4 regions of the Salinispora sp. CH2A1_6 genome follow, and region 2 is predicted to be linked to each of the others. Evidence: riboswitches for the same ligand, from Rfam matches in the RefSeq annotation. Region 2 holds a riboswitch; each other region holds the start of a gene.
The links. Region 2 has a riboswitch for cobalamin ahead of AC1UKG_RS17065 (hypothetical protein). Riboswitches for the same ligand answer to the same signal wherever they lie in the genome.
Positions count from the first base shown of each region.

Region 1: it holds a riboswitch for cobalamin, as region 2 does, so the genes downstream of both, AC1UKG_RS21155 (ABC transporter substrate-binding protein) here and AC1UKG_RS17065 (hypothetical protein) in region 2, are expected to answer to the same signal.
Region 3: it holds a riboswitch for cobalamin, as region 2 does, so the genes downstream of both, cobN (cobaltochelatase subunit CobN) here and AC1UKG_RS17065 (hypothetical protein) in region 2, are expected to answer to the same signal.
Region 4: it holds a riboswitch for cobalamin, as region 2 does, so the genes downstream of both, AC1UKG_RS06915 (energy-coupling factor ABC transporter permease) here and AC1UKG_RS17065 (hypothetical protein) in region 2, are expected to answer to the same signal.

Region 1 is NZ_JBXEDG010000016.1:53,068-58,624, forward strand. It holds gene mqnE (aminofutalosine synthase MqnE) at 1-909, shown strand, start outside; gene AC1UKG_RS21140 (hypothetical protein) at 947-1,369, shown strand; gene AC1UKG_RS21145 (DUF4229 domain-containing protein) at 1,405-1,698, shown strand; gene AC1UKG_RS21150 (M14 family metallopeptidase) at 1,923-3,800, shown strand; cobalamin riboswitch at 3,884-4,007, shown strand; gene AC1UKG_RS21155 (ABC transporter substrate-binding protein) at 4,089-5,027, shown strand; gene AC1UKG_RS21160 (iron ABC transporter permease) at 5,060-5,557, shown strand, end outside.
Region 2 is NZ_JBXEDG010000012.1:324,148-329,704, forward strand. It holds gene AC1UKG_RS17050 (hypothetical protein) at 1-141, shown strand, start outside; gene AC1UKG_RS17055 (hypothetical protein) at 520-984, opposite strand; gene AC1UKG_RS17060 (SCO5389 family protein) at 1,923-2,315, opposite strand; cobalamin riboswitch at 2,501-2,625, shown strand; gene AC1UKG_RS17065 (hypothetical protein) at 2,725-3,216, shown strand; cobalamin riboswitch at 3,368-3,440, shown strand; gene AC1UKG_RS17070 (prenyltransferase/squalene oxidase repeat-containing protein) at 3,598-5,052, shown strand; gene AC1UKG_RS17075 (hypothetical protein) at 5,049-5,557, shown strand, end outside.
Region 3 is NZ_JBXEDG010000003.1:518,867-524,423, forward strand. It holds gene AC1UKG_RS07240 (PucR family transcriptional regulator) at 30-1,238, shown strand; gene AC1UKG_RS07245 (hypothetical protein) at 1,375-1,719, shown strand; cobalamin riboswitch at 1,828-1,958, shown strand; gene cobN (cobaltochelatase subunit CobN) at 2,336-5,557, shown strand, end outside.
Region 4 is NZ_JBXEDG010000003.1:452,285-457,841, forward strand. It holds gene AC1UKG_RS06905 (radical SAM protein) at 69-1,661, shown strand; gene AC1UKG_RS06910 (methyltransferase domain-containing protein) at 1,658-2,470, shown strand; cobalamin riboswitch at 2,575-2,746, shown strand; gene AC1UKG_RS06915 (energy-coupling factor ABC transporter permease) at 2,776-3,456, shown strand; gene AC1UKG_RS06920 (energy-coupling factor ABC transporter substrate-binding protein) at 3,453-3,770, shown strand; gene cbiQ (cobalt ECF transporter T component CbiQ) at 3,772-4,512, shown strand; gene AC1UKG_RS06930 (energy-coupling factor ABC transporter ATP-binding protein) at 4,509-5,369, shown strand; gene AC1UKG_RS06935 (copper resistance CopC family protein) at 5,505-5,557, opposite strand, start outside.

The sequences.
Region 1 (5,557 bases), on a different contig from region 2:
CGGATCGACGAGGCGGTCCGCAAGGCCAAGGAGATGGAGGACGAGCAGCTCACCGAGCTGCACATCGTCAACGGGCTGCACCCCACCCTGCCGTGGCGCTACTACCCGAAGGTGCTCCGTGAGCTGAAGGCGGCGCTGCCGAATGTCCGGCTCAAGGCCTTCACCGCGACCGAGGTGCAGTGGTTCGAGAAGATCAGCGGCCTGAGCGCCGACGAGATCCTGGACGAGCTGATGGACGCCGGTCTGGAGTCGCTGACCGGCGGCGGTGCGGAGATCTTCGACTGGGATGTGCGGCAGCACATCGTTGACCACGCCTGCCATTGGGAGGACTGGTCCCGCATCCACCGGCTGGCGCACAACAAGGGCATGAAGACCCCGTCAACCATGCTGTACGGGCACATCGAGGAGCCCCGGCACCGGGTTGACCATGTGCTGCGGCTGCGGGAACTGCAGGACGAGACCAATGGCTTCGTGGTCTTCATCCCGCTGCGCTACCAGCATGATTTCGTCGACTCGGCGGACGGCAAGATCCGTAACCAGATCCAGGCGCGGACGACGATGGCCTCGCCGGCGGAGTCGCTGAAGACGTATGCGGTGTCCCGGCTGCTCTTCGACAACGTCCCGCACGTGAAGTGTTTCTGGGTGATGCACGGGCTCTCGGTTGCCCAGCTGTCGCTGAACTTCGGCGTGGATGACCTGGACGGCTCGGTGGTGGAATACAAGATCACCCATGATGCCGACTCCTACGGCACGCCGAGCACCATGAACCGGGCTGACCTGCTGGACCTGATCTGGGATGCCGGGTTCCGCCCGGTCGAGCGCAACACCCGGTACGACGTCGTGCGCGAGTACGACGCCGCGCCCTCGCTCGCCGAGCGTCGCGCCCAGCCGCAGCAGGTGTGGGCCTGATCGTGCTGGTTGGCGGTTCGCGTACCCTCGTAGGGCTATGACCGAGCAGCGCAACAGAATTCCCCGGCGAGATTCCGAGGGGCGCGTGTTGACCCTGGGGGACCTGCTCGGGGTGAGCCTGGCCGGCTGGGTTATCGGGGTGCTCGCGCTGGTGGCACTGGACTGGGGCGTCACCTCGCTCGGTTCGGGGGATTTCGGCCAGGCCAACGGGTGGTTGGCGGTGATCCTGCCGGCCTGGCTCTACTGGGATGACTTCCGTGCCTGGGGGTTCGGTGCCGCCCGGGTGGTGGCGGGCCTGGCGGCCGGGGCCGTGGGGCTGACCCTCGGTCTGGTGGTGGCCGGTTTCACCGTTGACCTGCCGCCGGTGTTCTCCGGCGGGTTGGGTGCGGCGACCTTCACCGTGGGGTACGCGGTGGTGTGGTTCCACGGCGTGCGGTGGCTCGCCCGGAGGACGGGCTGAGGCCGCCCGCTGACGGCGGAGAACGGAGTACGGAGATGAGCGCGGCGGTCAAGTACACGCTGGGCCGGATCGGACTGTTTGTCGTCGTGCTGGCGGCCCTGTGGTTCGTGGAGTTGAATCTCTTCATCAAGCTGATGGTGGCGTTGATCTTCTCGGCGGCGCTCTCCTTCTTCCTGCTGCGGCCGTGGCGGGAGGAGATGGCCGAGGAGATGGCCGCCGCCACCGAGCGGCGGCGCGCGGAGAAGGAGCGGCTGCGTTCCGCGCTGGCCGGCGAGGACGACGCGGGGACGGATGCGACGGAGCCGGGCGGCGACGCGCCGAAGTCCTGATCTCTGGCCGGGAAACTCGGGCCGTCGCCGGGATCGACGTGGCGGGCCCGTCGGGCCGGGATGTCCCGGCTTCGGCGGCGGGGCCTCCAGGCAGCAAGAACGCGGTACCGGCGGGATCATTGCCTAATTTATAGATGTAAGAATATTGATATGACCATGCGCTGAGTGGTGGAGTGTGCGGTACCAGGCGGGAAAGCTTTCCCGCGCTCATCAGGAGGTTGTCTATGGCCTTCCGCACCCCCACCCTTCGCCGCCGCCTCGCGCTCGTCGTCGCCGCGGGGTTCGGCCTGCTCACCTTTGCCGCAGCACCGGTCTCCGCGAACACCACGCCAGACCCCACCGGTGAGTCGGCCGCCGTCCAGTACCGGGTGCTCGGCCCGCGTACCCTGACCGACCGCAGCGCGGTGGCCAGCACCGGCGCCGCGATCGACTACTCCGAGCACGGCGTCCTGCACGTCTCCGCCACCGCCGCCGAGGCCGCCGCGATCACGCGGCTGGGCTTCGAGCTGGAGGAGGTTCCGGTAACGCTCACCGACCACGATCACGACCACGGGGAAGTCGGCACCTTCGACTTTCCGCCCGCCGACTCCGACTACCACAACTACGCCGAGCTGACGGCGGTGGTGAACCAGGTGGTGGCGGACCACCCCAGCATCGCGCGGAAGATCAGCATCGGCACCTCGTACGAGGGCCGGGACCTGATGGCGGTGAAGATCTCCGACAACGTCGGGACCGACGAGGACGAACCGGAGATTCTCTTCAACTCCCAGCAGCACGCCCGGGAGCACCTCACCGTGGAGATGGCGATCTACCTGCTCAACCTCTTCACCGACAACTACGGCAGTAACTCCCGGGTCACCAATGTGGTCAACAGCCGGGAGCTGTGGATCGTCCCGACCGTGAACCCGGACGGCAGCGAGTACGACATCGCCACCGGCTCGTACCGGTCGTGGCGCAAGAACCGGCAGCCGAACAGCGGCTCGTCCTGGGTCGGCACCGACCTGAACCGCAACTGGGACTACCTCTGGGGCTGCTGCGGCGGCTCCTCCGGCTCCCCCTCGTCGAACACCTACCGGGGCCCGTCGCCCTTCTCCGCCCCGGAGACTGATGCGGTGCGCGACTTCGTGGACAGCCGGGTCGTGGGCGGAGTCCAGCAGATCAAGGCCAACATCGACTTTCACACCTACTCCGAACTGGTGCTCTGGCCATTCGGCTACACGTACAGCAACACCGCCCCGGGAATGACGGCCGACCAGTACAACACCTTCGCCACCATCGGCGGGGAGATGGCGGCCACCAACGGCTACACCCCGCAGCAGTCCAGCGACCTCTACATCACCGATGGCAGCAGCATCGACTGGATGTGGGGGGCGCACGGGATCTGGGCGTACACCTTCGAGCTGTACCCCGGCTCCGCCGCGGGCGGCGGCTTCTACCCACCCGATGAGGTCATCCCGGCGGAGACCGCCCGCAACCGCGAAGCGGTGCTGCTCCTCTCCGAGTACGCCGACTGCCCGTACCGGGCGATCGGCAAGGAGGACCAGTACTGCGGCGGTGGCGGCGGGGAGACGGTCTGGGCGGACACCTTCGAGACCGCGACCGGCTGGACGATCAACCCTAACGGCACCGACACCGCCACCACCGGTGAGTGGGAGCGGGGTGCCGCCCAGGCGACCAGCTACTCCGGCGCCAAGCAGCTCACCCCGTACGCGGGCGGCAACGACCTGGTCACCGGCCGGCTCGCCGGCTCCTCGGCGGGCACCCACGACATCGACGGCGGCGTGACCAGCGCCCGCTCCCCGGCGGTGGCCCTGCCGTCGAGCGGCACGCTGACCCTCTCGTTGGCCTGGTACCTGGCGCACTACTCGAACGCCTCCTCGGCCGACTACTTCCGGGTCAGCGTCGTGCACAGCGGCGGCACCACCACCCTGCTCAACCAGGCGGGGGCGGCGACCAACCGCAGCGCCTCCTGGTCGGTGGCCAACCTCGACCTGACGCCGTACGCCGGCCAGTCGGTCCAGATCCAGGTGGCGGCGGCGGACGCCGCCGGCGGGAGCCTCGTCGAGGCAGCCGTCGACAACGTCACCATCACCGTTTCCTGAGTCCAGGTGGGGGCCCTGTCCCGGGGCCCCCACCCCACCTCGTCACACGTCTGCGGCCAACGCCGGGCTCCGGCCCGACCGTGCGCTACGGTGCTACCGACCATCCCGCAGCGAAGCCGGTGCGAAACCGGCACTGTCCCGCAACTGTGATGCCCCGGGCGTGTCCCGGGGACGAGTCAGGTCGCCTGCGGTCGGTCGCGATACGCGCTCTCGAGGAAGGGCGCCTCGTGGACGGGCACCTCGGTCCCTGTCGGCGAAGCACCAACTCCTCGACCGACAGGAGGCCCGATGTCCAGACGTACCCCCCGGTTCTTCACCGCGGCCCTCGCGGTGGCCGCGCTCGCACTCGGCGGCTGCGCCGAGAACACCACCGACTCCCCCGCAGCCGACGACGGCGCGTCCAGCGCCGCGACCTTCCCGGTGACCGTCGGCTCGCTGACGCTGGACGAGCAGCCGGAGAAGATCGTCTCGCTGTCGCCGACCGCCACCGAGATGCTCTTCGCGATCGGGGCGGGGCCGCAGGTCGTCGCGGTCGACGACAACTCCAACCATCCGGCGGAGGCGCCGCAGACCGATCTCTCCGGCTTCCAGCCGAACGCCGAGGCGATCGCCGCCCACAACCCCGACCTGGTGCTGCTCGCCAACGACCAGAACAAGATCGTGGACCAGCTCACCACGCTGAGGATCCCGGTCTTCCTCACCCCGGCGGCGGTCACGCTGGACGACACCTATCGGCAGCTCACCGAGGTGGGCGCGCTGACCGGGCACCCCGCCGAGGCCGCCGACGTGGTCAGCCAGATGCGGGACGACATCGCGGAGTTGGTCGCCGACCTGCCCCAGCGGGCGGAGAAGCTGACCTACTTCCACGAGCTCAGCCCCGAGCTGTACACCGCCACCAGCAAGACCTTCATCGGCTCGCTCTACGCGCTCGCCGGGCTCGAGAACATCGCCGACCCGGCCGACGCGGACGGCGCGAGCGGCGGTTACCCGCAGCTCTCCGAGGAGGTCATCGTCAAGGCCAACCCGGACTTCGTCTTCCTCGCCGACACCAAGTGCTGCCAGCAGAGCGTCGCGTCGGTCCAGGCCCGACCCGGCTGGGCGACGATCACCGCCGTGCAGGAGAACCACGTCGTCGCGCTCGACGACGACATCGCCTCCCGGTGGGGCCCGCGCGTCGTTGACCTGCTCCGCACCATCATCGAGGCGACCGCCAAGGTCCCCGCGTGACGCTGGACCGGCGGCGGTAGTAAGGCCTTCTCATGCGGCAGGTGGTAACCCAGCGCCCCTCCGGCCAGCCGGAGGGGCGGCCGGACGTGGCTCAGCCAGCCGGGCTGCGGCCCGGCTGGCTCGTCGCCGGGCTGGCCGCGGTCCTGGCCGCCCTGGTGGCGGGCGTCTCCCTGGGCCCGGTCAGCCTGCCGCCCGGCAGCGTCGCGGTCGAGCTGCTGAACCTTCTCCCCGGGGTCGGCCTCGACAGTGGGCTCACCGAGCGGGAGATCGCCATCGTCACCGAGCTGCGCCTGCCCCGGGCCGTACTCGGCCTGCTCGTCGGCGGGTTACTCGCCCTGGCCGGCGGCGCCTACCAGGGCGTCTTCCGCAACCCGCTGGCCGACCCGTACCTGCTCGGGGTCGCGGCCGGCGCCGGGTTCGCGGTCACCGTGGTGATCACCGCTGGCGGCGTCGGCGGGGCGCTCACCGGGCTGCCGGTCACCGTCCCGCTGGCCGCGTTCGTCGGCGCGATCGGCGCGGTCACGTTGACC
Region 2 (5,557 bases):
CGGCCCCTCATCGAACAGGCCGTGGCCCAGGCGCGGGCGACCGGACTCTCCTGGGCCGAGATCGGCAACGCGCTCGGCATCAGCCGCCAGTCCGCACACGAGCGCTTCCGCAACATCGCCCCGCCGAGGCCACCCAGTTAGCCGATAACTCGGCTACTACTGACGCACTCCAGGAAGTCGCGGACGTAGTCGACCACGGGGTGTTGAGGTCAGGCCGATGCCGTTGGAGTCAGTCCCAGCCTCGAAGCTGCTGCGCCCCACCGACGGAAACCGCCGAGCGACCATCCCGCGCTCGCACGGTGCGGCTACGCGGACGCCGAGCAGATGGCGGCGATCGGTCGCGCCACATCCACGCCCCGGTGCTACACCCTGGTATTTCGCCACAAAATGACGTGGCAATGGGGCGGGAAGAAACTCTTTTCTAATCTGAACGACGCAGGCCAATACTGCGGTGACCCAAGGAGCGAAGGTCACCGCAGTAGGCACTACCAGGTGAAGGAAATACCTTCAGTGGGCCTTCTACGCCCAGCCAGGGACAGGATCCTCGCAATGCTCCTCGGAGGCATCCAGAACCTTACAGACCTTCACCAATACCGGAGTCTCCTCCGCCAAGTTTCCAGAAACCCACGGGCTGCAGTAGGGGGATGCATGGCCGTGGGTCGTAGCAACCCGATCAGTCTCCCAGGTTCCGGTGGGATTGATGTCCATCCGAACCTCAACCCGCCAGCCGTCGGGGTAATAGTCGCACGCCTGGATCGAATCCCCCGGAATCTCGTCGACCGGGTCGGCATTGAATTTACCGATGCCGATCAGGTTGGCGCCTTCCCAGTACTCCGTCCACACGTCAAGTGACTGGACGCTGGCGTCATCCTGATTTTGCTGGGCAGTGACTTCGGCTTGGGCAACGCCCGGGAAACCCAGGGCGACAGCGAAAGCCGCAATGGCCGCCAGCATCATACGACCCGGCGATCTGGTCACACTCACGTGAACTTCCCCCAATCGGGGGCGACTCCAGCCCACTCGACCCCCGTCGTAGTTAGTGTCGACATAGTTTCACACGATCAGCCCGCACCTCAAGGGGGGCGACATTCATCTCCGTTTTGGAACGCGCCCCGAAGCAGCGCCAGCCTTCCCTATGGCGACAACCAGCACCCAGCCGAGGCTAACGCAACCAGAATCTTCGCCACCTACAGCATAACTGGCGCGACACCGGCGGTGACACCATTATCCCTTTCATTGATTAATACGGGTAAAGGGTAACTTTTCGGGGCGCCCCTACGGTGTGCAGTTCCTCGCCGCCACTGACTTTGGGGGGACGGCCAGCCTTTCCCTGAGATTCGGACCGGCCACGCCCATCTTGTGGAACGGGTGGATGCCGCACCGAGGGTGCGCTCTCGATGGCCAAGCCCGCCGCTGCCCAGGTGCCGGCGATGCCGACGATGCGCGAGGGTGCGGCCTGCACCGCGATCGGCGACGTCATGCACCAGCCACCGGTCTCGCCGCGGACGAGCGCCGCGCCTGTCGGGCTGCGACGAAGGCCCCGGGGGGTGAGGTGGTCTACGGGGTCATCGACGCGGCTGGCCGACGGGGGTAGCCGCCGCGCGGACCAAAGAAGCCGACGCGACGAGAGTACATTTCGATAAACACACGTATGATTATCTCGGCCAACGCAGCTACCTCGTGGCGCACACCGCCGACGGACCAGCCGGGACGGTACCGAGCACGACCGCTGTGCTGCAGCGGGCCGTGGTGTCGAAGCGCGGAGCGGCCGGCGAGTTAGCGGCACCGGGGCGCGGACTCAGCAAGGGCAGCCCGCCAGCAGTCGACCTCGGCGAGCCAGGAGCGCGGCGGCGGCCGATCGGGGGTGCCCGGCGGGCCAGTGGAGGTAGGTCACTCCGCCGGCCCGCCGGGCAGCAACCGGATCAACAGTTGCGCAGCTCGGGAGACTGGTTGAGCAGCTGACCGCGGACGGAGACGAAGCGGCGGTAGGTTTCCGAGTCCACTGCGGAGTGTCGGAACGCCGCGACCCGGTGACAGTTCTGGAAGGCCAGCTTGACGCCGAAGTGACGCTCGAGGCTGGACCGGATGGCATCACTGGCCAGCGCGCGCAGGAGCTGACCCCGCTCCTCCTCGGTCGGCGGCGGGACGACGTTGTCGGCGAACTCGGCGTCGGAGGACGCCAACTCCGCCGCCACCCGGCTGACGGTCTGCCAGGCGTACGGCAGGGAGTCGCGGACGCAGGAGACGAAGGCGTCGTCGTCAACGGGGCCCGACTCGGCGGAGCGCAACAGGTCCGGTGGCACGGTGAGAGACATGATCCTCCTCAGCTGACAATGATCATGGTTTTCATTACCGTTACGTACTGAGCACACCACGCAACGTCCACCGCGTCAATGACGCCACCGGGTGTGGCGCGGTCGGAATCGGCCGATTCGCGCTTCGTGGCGTGCCCACCGCAGCCCGTTTGACAGCGCTGCTCACACCGACTCAGACTGTCGCGACAACTCCACCAACGCGTGTGTGCGGGGGAAGTCCGGTCACAATCCGGCGCTGGCCCGCAACGGTAGGCCGTCGGGATACGTCCCGACGGCGAGCCCGAATACCCGCCACGCTCGCGCACCTCTACCCACCCGTCGTGGCCCACGGGTCGGAGGCCCCGACCCGACGCTGACCAACAGCGGCCGGCCCGGGTTCTGACGACCGCAGGGCGGAAAGGCACTCCTGATGGTCGTGTCCCACCTCCGAAACACCGTCCGCACCCGCGTCGCCGGCCTGCTGGCCGCCGCCGTCGCCGGGATCGCCCTGGCCGCTGTCGAGCCCGCCCCCCAGGCCGCACGCGCCGACGCCTGTGCCGGCACCACGGGCGTCACCGTCGTGATCGACTTCACCGCGTTCGGTGGCGACGTCGAGGTCGCCTGCGCCCCCGGCGACCCGGACACCGGGCTGGCCGCCATCCAGGACGCCGGCTTCGCCGTCGAGGGCACCCTCCGATGGGGACCCGCCTTCGTCTGCCGGCTCGGCGGCCTGCCCACCCCGGATGTCGAGCCCTGCATCGACACCCCGCAGGCCAGCGGATACTGGTCGTACTGGCACGCGCCCCGGGGCGGTGACTGGGAATACAGCGACAAGGGCGTGCTCAACTACGACCCGGCCCCGGGCAGCGTCGAGGGCTGGTCCTACGGCGCCAGCGAGCCGCCGAGCATCCCCGCCCCCTGAGCCACCGCGCCCGGCGGTGTGACCAGTGGCGCATCCGGGCGCTCGTCTCGGCCCTGGCGTCGTCGCACGCACTGGCATCGTCGCGCGCCCGGGCGATACGGTGACGGGCGCCCGGTGCACACCGGGGCACAACTGCATAAGTCCCGCGCGGGGGAAAGCCGGTGCGACGCCGGCGCTGACCCGCAGCCGTGAGCGAGAGAACCCTTTCGCGAGCCGGAATGCCCCGCCCGGGACGAGCGGCTTCCACTGTCGAGGTCTACAGGGTGAAGTCCGGTCCGCCGAGGTCCGTCCACCCCGCTCACCGCAGCACGCGGAGCGGGGTCTTCGTTCCCCGGGGTGCTTGCCGGAGCTCACCGACTCCGCTACGAAAGGCACCCCCTCATGGCCCTGTCCCGACGCCTCGCCACCGGTCTCGGCGCGGCCGCGGCAACCACCCTCGCCGCGGTAGCCGCCGCCCCGCTGACCGTGGTGGCGGCTCCCGACCCGGACCACGCCGCCGCGGCGCGCGCAGCCGCGTCCTGGCTGGCCGACGAGTTCACCGACGGCGTCCTGCCCGGCCCGTTCGCCCCGGAGGACTGGGGGCTGACCATCGACGGCCTCCTCGCGCTCTCCGCCACCGGGGTGGATCCGTCGACCCGGCAGGCGGCGACCGCCCAGATCGCGGCGAACGTACGCACCTACAACAGCTACGACCACTGGGGCATTGAGGGCTTCACCGACGGCGGGGCGACCGCGAAGCTGCTCTACGCCGCCTCCGCCGCCAACGCCGACCCCACCGACTTCGGCGGCTACGACCTACGGACCGAGACCCTGTCGCTGCTCGCCGGAGCGGACACCGACCACCAGCGGGGACGGATCACCAGCCGGACCACCCCGCAGACCGGCGCAGACCCCAGCAACACCTTCGACCAGTCCTTCGCCGTGCTGGGCCTGACCCGCAGCGGCGGCGTCCCGCAGGACGCGGTGGACTTCCTCATCCGACAGCAGTGCGCGGCGGGCGGCTTCCGCCTCTACCCGGACATCGCCGGCGAGCCCTCGCCGTCCTGCGACGAAGAGCCCGACGCCACCCTTGATGTCGACTCGACCGCGATGGCCGTGCAGGCGCTGCTCAGCGCCGCCGAGGCCGGTGCCACCGGCGCGGGCGACGCGGCCGACGCGGGCGCGGACTGGCTGGTATCCCAGCAGCACGCCGACGGATCGTTCGACGACTCCGGACCGACCCCCGGGAAGAACTCCAACAGCACCGGCCTGGCCGGGCAGGCGCTCGCGGCGGCCGGCCGGGACCCGGCAGCCGCCGAGGCGGCGGTGGCGCTGGCCGCGCTCCAACTGACCGCGGCGAACGGCGGGGCGGCTGCCGCGGAGGCGGGTGCCATCGCCTACAACGCCGACGGGCTCGCCGACGCCGTCGCCGACGGCCTCGCCGACGCCGACCGGGACCGGTGGCGTCGGGCCACCGCCCAGGCGCTGCTCGGGCTCGCCCAGGTGCCGCTGGGTCGGATCGGCCTCGACCCACCGCCGACCGGGCAGCCCACCCCGACCGGCACCGCCTCGCCGACCGCGTCACCCACCGCCTCGCCGACCGCCACCGGATCGCCGACACCGACCGGCACCGCCAGCCCGACGCCGAGCGCCACCGGGACCGTCCCGTCGGAGTCACCCTCTGCCACGACCGCGCTGCCGACCAGCAGCGCTCCGGTGACGCCGACGCCGACCACCTCCAGTCTGGGTGGGCTGCCCACCACCGGTGCCGCGATCACCAGCTACGTGCTGCTCGCGGTGTTGCTGCTCGGTGGGGGCGTGGGGCTGCTCATTCTCGGCCGTCGGCGGGCGAATTGAGCCGCCGGACACTCCGCGGCGCGGTGGCCGTCGCCCTGGTCGCCGCCGGCTCGGTGATCGGACCGGGGAGCCCGGCGGCGGCCGCCGGGTCCGCCGGCTACTGCCCGGACGCCTCGGGGGTCACCGTCGTGGTCGACTTCAACGAACTCGGGGGCGGGACCGTGGTCCGCTGCGCCCCGGGCAGCCAGGCCACCGGGCTGGCCGCGCTGAAAAGTGCCGGCTTCCAGATCACCGGCACGCTGCGCTGGGGCGAGGGATTCATCTGCCGGATCGAGGGCAAACCGTCGGCGGACGCGGAGAAGTGTGTCGACACGCCGCCGGCCAGCGCCTACTGGTCGTACTGGCACGCCCCGAACGGGGGCAGCTGGACCTACAGCAACATGGGGGTGCTGAACCGTACGCCCCCGGCGGGAAGCTTCGAGGGCTGGTCGTTCTCCCTCAACCGCGACCCCAACGACGCCCCCCGCCCGGGGATCGCCCCGCGCCGCCCCGCACCGCTGCCGCC
Region 3 (5,557 bases), on a different contig from region 2:
GGCTGGCAGTGCGAGGGGCGGTGACCGGGGTGGGCCTCGCGGAACGCCTGGTCGTGCATCGAATGCTCACCGAGCGTAGCTCGACCCTCGTGGACGAGATGGTCGGCGCGGTCGTTGACCAGGTCCCGATCTACCGCGAACTCAGCGACACCCAACTGCGGGAGGTTACGGCCATCGCCCAGTGGGCCGTCACCCGGCTCACCGAGATGTGGGTGGATGGCACTCGGCTGACCGTCCGGGACATCGGCCGCTTTCGGGGCATCGGTGCCACCCGTGCCACCGACGGTCGACCACTGCTGGCGGTGCTGCGTGCCTATCGGGTCGCGGCGGCCATCATCACCGACGCTGTCGCCGAGCACGCCCCGCCCGGGCTGACCGTCGCCGACCTCGCCGCGCTGGTGCAGGCCCTCGTCGCCGCGCTCGACGAGCTGTCCGAGGCGCTGGCCAACGGCTACCAGCACAAGGCCGCCGAGTTGGTCACCGACCGGCGTCGACTGATCGACGAGTTCCTGCACGATCTGCTCGCCGGTCGCCAGACCTCAGCCGGGGCCCTCGCCGACCGTACCGAGCAGCTCAACGTCCGTGTTCCCGCCAGCTTCGGCCTCCTCCTCGCCGTCGGCGACCCGACGAGTCCGGAGACCCACCCGGCCCGCGTCGCCGCGCTCGTTGCGTCGCCAGCCGTCGGCGCGGACCACGGCCCGGTCGACTTGAGTACCGGTGCGCTGCTGAGCACGGTGCGGGCCGGCGCGGGCGTCTTGCTGCTCCCGGACGAGCACGATCAGTCCGCGGTCGCGGCGGCCGTGGCCGCCGGCGGTTGGCGGGCCTGCTTGATCAGTGGCGCTTCCCCGGCGACCCTGCCGCAGGACTACCGGGCTGCGGTAGCCGCGCTCGAGCATGCACCCGTGGCGGCGTTCGCCCGCCGGACCCTCCTCGACCGCGGCGACGCGCTCACCGTCGCGGTACTGCACGGCGCGCCCCCCGTTGACCGTGCCGCACTGCACGCCGCGGTCCTCGGGCCGGTGCTCACCCCCGCCAACGCCCACCTGCGCGAAGGGCTGCACGCGTACCTCACCCACGGGTCGGCGATCGAGGCCGCGGCCGCGATCGGACTGCACCCGCAGACCATGCGCCATCGGCTCCGCCGGCTCACCGAGCTCACCGGCCGCAGTCTGAACGACTCCTGGGACCGGCTCGTGCTCGCGGTGACGCATGCCTCACTCCCGCCCCCGGCGCGCTGAGCCGGCCGGCCCTGCGGACCTGGCCACACCCGCTGGCGGCGCACCCTCAGCTCGGCGTCAGGGGGTGTACAGCCGGCGCTCAGCCAAGGGTGGTGCACTGGAGGCCGGCGGCACCGGAGACGCAAGGAGGAGCGGCATGGGCTGGTTCAGTCGGAAGCGGTCGCGTACCTGGGGGTCTGACGGGGTGCCGACCAAGCTCGACCGGGAGGGTAACCGTGCGGACCTGGTGGCGCTGGAGCAGTTCGTCGCCAGCCGAACCGGAGTCGAGTTCTACCTGGAGCCGGAGACGACGGCGACGGACACGACGGTGGTGGCGATCGCGCACGACGGTGAGTGGATTCGCCGCCGTACCAGGTCGCCACGGGTTGCCGCGGAGCTTGCCCGCCGGCTGGCCCTGCCGTTGTACGAAGCGGCCAAGATGGGCTATCCGGAGCGGATGCGTGCCTGGAACCGGGCCCACCCGGAGCGGCGCCTTCGGTAGTCGCCGCGCCCGGGGCCATGGCTCCGGGACCGGTTGACCTCTGGTCGCACCTCGGTTGCGTTGACCGGGACGTAGCGGTGTGGCAGAGTTCGCGGCCGGACGGCAGTGAAGGAAGCCGGTGTGAATCCGGCGCGGTCCCGCCACTGTCACCGGGGAGCGATCCTCCTTGTGGAGCCACGACCGTGCGTCGCGCGGTTGGAAGGCCGGGGGTGAGCGTCGATCCGGGAGCCAGGATACTTCGGCCGTCGGCGCACCCCAGGGCGTGGATACCCGAGGAGGACCCGATGCACATAGCATCCCATTCATCGACAGATGTCGTATCAACCTGGCGGGTGGCGGTGTGCCCGCGATCGGTCCGCGGCCCGGCGCTGCCGCGATGGGGCCCCCTGCCGTGATGGGGCCCGCTGCCGTGATGGGGCCCGCTGTCGAGAGTGGCCCCACTGCCGTGATTGGTGCCGTCGCTCTTCGCCCCGCTGCCCGCGGTTGATCGCTGCCTGACGCGCGCCCAGTCGGCCGCCCGGTCGGGTGGCCCGAGGCGGCGCCCGTGAAGCCGAATCGTCTCCCATTCCGCTGATCGCCCGCACCTCCGCGCGGGCGTCACTCTCCGGAGTTTGCCGTGCGCATTCTGCTGCTCTCCACCGCCGACACCGACCTGCTCGCCGCGCGGGCGAGCGGGGCCGACTATCGCCTGGCCAACCCGACCCGGGTCGCCGTTGACGGCGTACCGGAACTGCTCGACGGCGTGGACCTGGCCGTCGTACGCCTGCTCGGCGGCCGGGCCGCGTGGCCGGACGGATTGGCCGCGGTCCTCGCCTCGGACGTGCCGACGGTGGTGCTGGGCGGGGAGAGCGTCCCCGACGCCGAGCTGACCGCCGCCTCCACCGTGCCCTCCGGTGTCACCACCCAAGCCCTGTCCTACCTGGTCGAGGGGGGCCCGGAGAACCTGGCGCAGCTGGCCCGGTTCCTCTCCGACACGGTGCTGCTCACCGGGGAGGGGTTCGCGCCCCCCGCACCGACCCCGGCGTACGGGACGCACGGGGAACGGTCGATCAGCCCAGACCGGCCGACCGTCGGCATCGTCTTCTACCGGGCGCACGCGCTCGCCGGCAACACGGCCTTCGTGGACACGCTCGCCGACGCCGTGGAGACCGCGGGGGGCAACGCGGTGCCGATCTTCTGCGGCTCGCTGCGCGGGCTGACCGCCGGCGCGGGCCCACTGGAACTCTTCGCCCGCTGCGACGCGCTGCTGGTCACCGTGCTCGCCGCCGGGGGCACCGTGGCCGCCGACGCGGCCGGCGGGGGCGACGAGGACGCCTGGGACGTGGGTGCGCTCGCCGCCCTCGACCTGCCGGTCATCCAGGCGCTCTGCCTCACCAGCACGCGGGAGCAGTGGGCCGACAGCGACGCCGGACTGTCCCCGTTGGACGCGGCGATGCAGGTGGCGATCCCCGAGTTCGACGGGCGGATCGTCTCCGTGCCGTTCTCGTTCAAACAGCTCGACGCCGACGGGCTGTCGGTCTATGCGCCAGAGCCGGAGCGCGCCGCCCGGGTGGCCGGAATCGCCGTCCGGCACGCCCGGCTGCGGCACCTGCCGAACGGCGACAAACGGGTGGCGGTGGTGCTCAGCTCGTATCCGACGAAGCACTCCCGGGTCGGCAACGCCGTTGGCCTGGACACCCCGGCCAGCGCGGTGCGGCTACTCGCCGCGCTCGCCGCCGCCGGCTACGACCTCGGCGCGGCGCCGGTCCCGGACGACGGGGACGCCCTCATCCACGCGCTCATCGCCGCCGGCGGCCACGACGTCGAGTGGCTCACCCCCGAGCAGCTCGCCGCCGCCAGCGCGCGGGTGCCGCGGGAGACGTACCGGCGGTGGTTCGACCAGGTGCCGGCGCAATTGCGCGCCGACCTGGTCAGGCACTGGGGGGAGCCGCCGGGCGAGCTGTACACCGACGGCGGCGACCTCGTCCTGGCCGGCCTGCAGTTCGGCAACGTGGTCCTGCTGATCCAGCCGCCCCGCGGCTTCGGGGAGAACCCGATCGCCATCTACCACGATCCGGACCTGCCCCCGAGTCACCACTACCTGGCCGCGTACCGGTGGCTCGCCGCCCCCGCCGCGACGGGCGGCTTCGGCGCGGATGCCGTGGTGCACCTGGGCAAGCACGGCACCCTGGAGTGGCTACCGGGCAAGGGCCTCGGACTGGCCGCCGACTGCGCCCCGGACGCGGTCCTCGGCGACCTGCCGCTGGTGTACCCGTTCATCGTCAACGACCCGGGAGAGGGGACGCAGGCCAAGCGCCGCGCACACGCGGTCGTCGTCGACCACCTGGTGCCGCCGATGGCCCGCGCCGAGACGTACGGGGACCTGGCGAAGCTGGAGCAGCTACTCGACGAGTACGCCACCGTGCAGGCGCTCGACCCGGCGAAGGTGCCCGTCGTCCGGGGACAGATCTGGGAGCTGGTGCGTACCGCGGAGCTGCACCACGACCTGCACCAGTCGGAGATGCCGGCCGCCGACGACTTCGACGACTTCGTGTTGCACCTCGACGGTTACCTCTGCGAGGTCAAGGACGTGCAGATCCGCGACGGCCTGCACGTGCTGGCCGAAGCACCCGTCGGCGAGGCGCGGGTCAACCTGGTGCTCGCCGTGCTGCGCGCCCCACAGGTGTGGGGCGGGACCCGGGCCCTGCCCGGCCTGCGGCAGGCTCTCGCCGCCAGCTACGGCCTGGACGAGTCCGCGTTGCTCGCCGCGCCCGGAGCCCGGGTGCGGGTGCCGGCCCCGTTGGCCGAGGCGGCCGACGGGCCCGCCAGCACCGCCGCCGACGCCGTCGATCTGATCGAGGGTGTGGCCCGGCGTCTCGCTCTGGGAATGGAGACGCTCGGCTGGCCCTCCGACCGGACGGAGGAGGTCGTCTCCGAGGTCACCGGTCGGGCGATTCCGGAGGCCGCCGCGGTGCTGCGCTTCGCCGCCACCGAACTGGTGCCGCGGCTGGAGCGCACCACCGACGAGCTGGCGCACACCCTCGCCGCCCTCAGTGGGCGGTTCGTGCCCCCGGGTCCGTCCGGCTCACCCACCCGGGGCCTGGTCAACGTGCTGCCCACCGGACGCAACTTCTACTCGGTCGACCCGAAGGCGATCCCGAGCCGCAACGCCTGGGACGTCGGCGTGGCCCTGGCCGACTCGCTGCTGAGCCGGCACCTCGCCGACACCGGGGCGTACCCGCGCTCGGTCGGGCTCACCGTGTGGGGCACCAGCGCCATGCGGACGCAGGGCGACGACATCGCCGAGGTGCTCGCGCTGCTCGGCTGTCGACCCACCTGGGACGACCGGTCCCGGCGGGTGACCGGGGTCGAGGTGGTGCCCCTGGCCGAGTTGGGTCGTCCCCGCATCGATGTGACCGTCCGTATCTCCGGCTTCTTCCGGGACGCCTTTCCGCACGTGGTGGTGCTCCTGGACGACGCGGTACGACAGGTGGCCGCGCTGGACGAGTCGGCCGCGGACAACCACCTCCGGGCACACGTGGCCGAGGACCTCGCCGGACACGGCGACGAGCGCCGGGCCACCGCCCGGATCTTCGGGTCGAAGCCGGGCGCCTACGGGGCCGGGCTGCTTCCGCTGATCGACGCCCGGAACTGGCGCAGCGACGCCGACCTGGCCGAGGTGTACGCGGTGTGGGGCGGCTACGCGTACGGGCGGGGGCTGGACGGCCGGGAGGCCCGCACCGACATGGAACGCGCCTTCGCGCGGATCGCCGTGGCGGTGAAGAACCAGGACACCCGGGAGCACGACATCGTCGACTCCGACGACTACTTCCAGTACCACGGCGGGATGGTGGCGATG
Region 4 (5,557 bases), on a different contig from region 2:
AGCCCACGCCGGGCAGTATTCGACCAAGCCGGGGCGCCGGGGCGGCGCGGCGTGGAATGGTGAGAGCCATGAAGCGGGACCGGGATGAGGTGTTCGTCGAGTACACAAAGTCGATCTGCCCGGTCTGCAAGGTCGTCGTCGACGGGCAGGTCAACCTCCGCGACGACAAGGTCTATCTCCGTAAGCGCTGTCCGGAGCACGGCCAGTTCGAGGCGTTGGTGTACGGCGACGCGCGGATGTACCTCGACAGTGCCCGATTCAACAAGCCCGGCACGATCCCGCTGACCTTCCAGACCGAGGTGCGCGACGGCTGCCCGGCGGACTGCGGTCTGTGCCCGGAACACAAGCAGCACGCCTGCCTGGGCATTATCGAGGTCAACACCGGCTGCAACCTCGACTGCCCGATCTGCTTCGCCGACTCCGGTCACCAGCCCGATGGGTACGCCATCAGCCTCGCGCAGTGTGAGCGGATGCTCGACGTCTTCGTGGCGAGTGAGGGCGAGGCCGAGGTGGTGATGTTCTCCGGCGGAGAGCCCACCATCCATCGGCAGATCCTGGACTTCGTTGACGCCGCACAGGCCCGCCCGATTCGGGCGGTCAATCTGAACACCAACGGAATCCGGCTCGCCAGCGACCGGGCGTTCGTGGCAGCGCTCGGCGAGCGGAACCGTCCCGGTCGGGCGGTCAACATCTATCTGCAGTTCGACGGGTTCGACGAGCGAACACACCGGGAGATCCGCGGTCGGGACCTGCGCGAGATCAAGCAGCGAGCGTTGGACAACTGCGCCGAGGTCGGCCTGACCGTCACCCTGGTGGCCGCGGTCGAACGGGGGCTCAACGAGCACGAACTCGGTGCCATCATCAGCCACGGCCTCGCGCACCCGGCGGTGCGCAGCGTCTCGTTCCAGCCGGTCACCCACTCCGGCCGACACACGCCCTTCGACCCGCTGACCCGGCTGACCAACTCCGACATCATTCACCTCGTCGCGCGGCAGCGACCCGACTGGTTCCGGGCCGAGGACTTCTTCCCGGTGCCGTGCTGCTTTCCGACCTGCCGGTCGATCACCTATCTGCTCACCTCGGGCACGCCCGGCGCCGAGGACTTCGCGGTGGTGCCGATTCCCCGGCTGCTCGATGTTGCCGAACACCTCGACTACGTCGCCAACCGGGTGGTGCCAGACCCCGCTGTCCGAGAAGCGCTGGAGAAGCTCTGGTCGGCGTCGGCTTTCATGGGCACCGACACGACCAGCGCGCGCCTCGCCCAGACTGCCGCGGCGCTGGACTGCGCCGACGCCTGCGGCGTCAACCTACCCGAGGCGGTGGCGAATCTGACCGACCGGGCCTTCATGATCGTGATCCAGGACTTCCAGGACCCGTACACCCTCAACGTGCGGCAGCTGATGAAGTGTTGCGTCGAGGAGATCACTCCGGACGGCAGACTGATTCCGTTCTGCGCCTACAACTCGGTCGGCTACCGGGAACAGGTCCGCGAGCAGATGTCCGGGGTGCCGGTCGCCGACGTGGTGCCCAACGCACTCGCGCTGCGCTCAATGATCACCGATTCCCCGTACGGGTCCAAGGTCGCCCAGCGTTCCGACGGCATCGCCGGCGGGCGGCGGGTGGCACCGGACGCCACCAACGTCGGGCGGCGGATCCGGTGACGACGGGTGAGCCCGCGGCGTACCCGAAGGGTTGCTGCGCCGCGGTCTACGGTTCGGACCTGGTCGCCCTGCTCCTCGGCGAGGCGTACCATCCCGGTGGCTCGTCGCTGACCCGCCGACTCGCCGCCCGACTGGCGCTGACCAGCGGTGAACGTGTGCTCGACGTGGCGAGCGGACGGGGTGCCAGCGCGCTGCTGCTGGCGTCCGAGTACGGCTGCACGGTGACCGGTGTGGACCTCGCCGGTCCCAACGTCGCGGCGGCCACCCGGGGAGCCCGGTCCGTTGGGCTCGCCGACCAGGTGCGGTTCCGGCAGGGAGACGCCGAGCGGCTGGGGGTCGACTCACACTCGGTTGACGTGGTGGTCTGCGAATGCGCTTTCTGCACCTTCCCCGACAAGCCCACCGCAGCGGGGGAGCTGGCCCGGGTACTGGTCCCGGGTGGTCGACTGGGGTTGGCCGACGTCGTCGCCGTCCCCGACCGGTTGCCCCCCGAACTGAAAGGGTTGGGCGCGTGGATCGCCTGCGTTGCCGATGCGCGCCCGCTCGACGAGTACGTCGCCCTGCTGGCCGGCGCGGGGCTGACGACAACCCACACCGAACGGCGCGACCCCGCCGTCACCACGATGATCGACCAGATCGAGGCGCGCCTGACCGTGCTGCGGCTGACCGCTGCGGATCAGGCGGCGGCGCTCGGCCTGGACTTCGCCCGGGCCCCGGCGGTCCTGGCCGCGGCCCGGGCCGCGGTCGCCGACGGTGTGCTCGGCTACGCCCTCCTGACCGCCAGGAAACCGGGCTCTGGCCTGGGCTGAACGTCTCGGCTCGGGCCGGAGCAACGGCGTTCGGTTCGCGGCGACCGGCGGAGGCGGGTACCGATCGGCGTGAGCCGACAGCTTGCCGTCAGGGCGGGCGCCCGATAGCCTCTCGCCGTCAAGGTGCACGGGAAGCCGGTGAAAGACCGGCGCGGCCCTCGCCACTGTGACCGGGTAGTGATCTCTGACTATGCCACTGGGCCCCGCCAGGCCTGGGAAGGCTGGAGTGAACGTCGATCCGGAAGCCAGGAGACCGGCCTTGACACGGATCTCATCCACGAGGTGCTGGAAGGGAAGGTCATTCGATGCATATCGCCGAGGGGTATCTCCCTCCGGAACAGGCGGCGGCATGGTTCGTCGTGTCCGCGCCATTCGTCGTCCACGGGAGCCGGGCCCTGGTCCGGCAGGTCCGTGCAGATCCAGAATCGAAACTGCTGCTCGGGGCAGCCGGTGCCTTCACCTTCGCGCTGTCCGCATTGAAGATCCCGTCGGTGACCGGGTCGAGCTCCCACCCGACCGGCACCGGGCTGGGGGCGGTGCTGTTCCGACCGCCGGTGATGAGCGTGCTGGGCGGCATCGTGCTGTTGTTCCAGGCGCTGCTGCTGGCCCACGGCGGGCTGAGCACCCTGGGCGCGAACATCTTCTCGATGGCGATCGTCGGCCCGTGGGTAGCGTATGGGAGCTACACAGTGGTCCGTCGCGCTGGTGGCGGCCTGGGCCCGGCGGTGTTCGCCGCTGCGGCCCTGGGCAGCCTGGCAACGTACGGGGTCACCGTCGTCCAGTTGGCCCTGGCGTTCCCCGACCCGATGTCCGGCATCGTCGGTGCGTTGGCGAAGTTCGGCGGGATCTTCGCCGTGACCCAGATCCCACTGGCGATCAGCGAGGGACTGCTGACCGTGCTGGTGGTCCGCCTGCTGAGTCGGACCAGCGGGGATGACCTGCGTCGGCTCGGCCTGCTGCGCCCGGCGGCGGAGGTACGGGTATGAGGCGCTTCTCCTTGGTCAACCTGCTACTGCTGCTCGCGGTGCTGCTCCTGGCGGTGGTGCCGCTGGCGTTCGGCCTCGGGTCGGGGGAGGAACCCTTCTCCGGGGCGGACGCCCTTGCCGAGCAGGCCATTGTGGACGACCACCCCGACTACCAGCCATGGTTCTCACCGATCTACGAGCCGCCGTCGGCCGAGCTGGAGTCGGCGTTCTTCGCCCTCCAGGCCGCGCTCGGGGCCGGTCTGCTCGGCTACTGCTTCGGTGTTGCCCGGACCCGGCAGCGGCTGCGCGACGCTGCCGGCCGGCAGCGCGGCTAGCGTGTTCGCCCTCGACATCGCCGCGCACACCGGGCCCTGGCGAAATCGGCACCCCGCCGAGAAGGCGCTGCTCGCGCTCGGGCTGCTGATCTGCGCGGTGGCCCTGCCCGCCTGGCCCGGCGCGCTCCTGTCCGGTGGTGCGGCGGTGGTGCTGCTGGCCGCCGCACGGGTACCACTGGTCGTGGTGCTGCGGGCGGCCCGGGTGCCGCTGCTTTTCGTGGTCACGTCGACGGTTCCGTTACTGGTGTCGATGCCGGCTCCGGCCCGACTGGCCATCGACCCCGCCAGCCTGCCGGTGGCGGCGCAGACCGCGGGCCGTTCCGTGGCGGCGTTGACCTGTCTGTTGCTGTTCACCGCCACCACACCGTTGTCGGATGTCCTGCCACGACTGCACCGGCTGGGGATCCCTCCGGCGGTGACCGAGGTTGCCGCGCTGACGTACCGGATGCTCTTCCTGCTGGTGGAGAGCGTGCGTGCGGTCCGGCAGGCGCAGGCGGCCCGGCTTGGCTTCCGTACCTGGCGGACCGCCTACCGCTCCCTGGCCGGTCAGGCGGGGGCGGTGTTCGTCCGGGCGATGCACCGGGCGCGGCGGCTGGAGGAGGGACTGGCGGTGCGGGGCTACACCGGTTCACTCGCCGTGCAGGTGGCGGCCCGTCGGGTGTCGGTGCCGTTCGTCGCGGCGACCGCGATGCTGCTTGGCGCGATCGTTACTTTCAGTGCTGGATTGGTGTCCCCTTGGTGAACGCCCCACTGCTGGAGTTCGACGACGTCAGCTTCGCCTACCAGCCGCGTCGGCCGATCCTGGCCCGGGTCGACCTTCGGGTCGACCCGGGGCAGCGGTTGGCCGTGCTGGGCCCGAACGGTGGCGGCAAGACCACGCTGTTCCGGCTGGCGGCCGGCGCGCTGCGGCCCGCCGGGGGCCAGGTCGCTGTCGGCGGCATCCCGGTCCGGTATACCCGGGCCGGCCTACGGGAGCTGCGGCAGCAGGTGCAACTGGTGGTGCAGGACCCGGACGACCAGCTCTTCTCCGCCAACGTCCGGCAGGATGTCTCCTTCGGGCCGGTCAACCTGGGGCTCCCGGCCGAGCAGGTTCGGCGGCGCTGCGACGCGGCGCTGGCGGCGCTCGGTGTGTCGGCGATCGCTGAGCGGCCCACCCATCTGCTCTCCTACGGCCAGCGCAAACGGGTGGCCATCGCCGGTGCGGTGGCGATGCACCCGCGGCTGCTCATTCTCGACGAACCGACCGCCGGGCTTGACCCAGCCGGGGTGGAAGCACTGCTGCGTACCCTGGACGACCTGCACACAGCGGGTACGACGGTGGTGCTCTCCACCCACGATGTCGACCTCGCCTTCCGCTGGGCGGACGCGGTGGCGGTGGTCGCTGGCGGCGGGGTGCGCACCGTAGCAACGGTGGATGGCCTGGCCGATCCGGCGCTGCTCGCGGCGGCACACCTGGCGCCGGCGTGGGCGCCGCTGGTGCACCGGCTCCTGGACCGGATTCCGGAGCTGGCGGGGGCCCGCCCGCGCGCGGTGGCCGAACTCTCCGCGCTACTCAACGATGCCGCGCCGCGCAACGATGCCGCGTCGGACGACCGGTGATCGCCGCAACCCGACGCGCGGCGTGGCCGGGGCAGCGGTCACGCCGTGCCGGGCCACGGCAACGGTGCTGATCCCGCTGGGACAGCGGCGCCAACGGGCACCGAGCGGTGCTCGGCGCCCGTTGGCGCCCGTTGGTCAGGCCGTGCCGCGTCGGCGGCGTAGTAGCACCAGGCCGCCGGCTAGCAGGA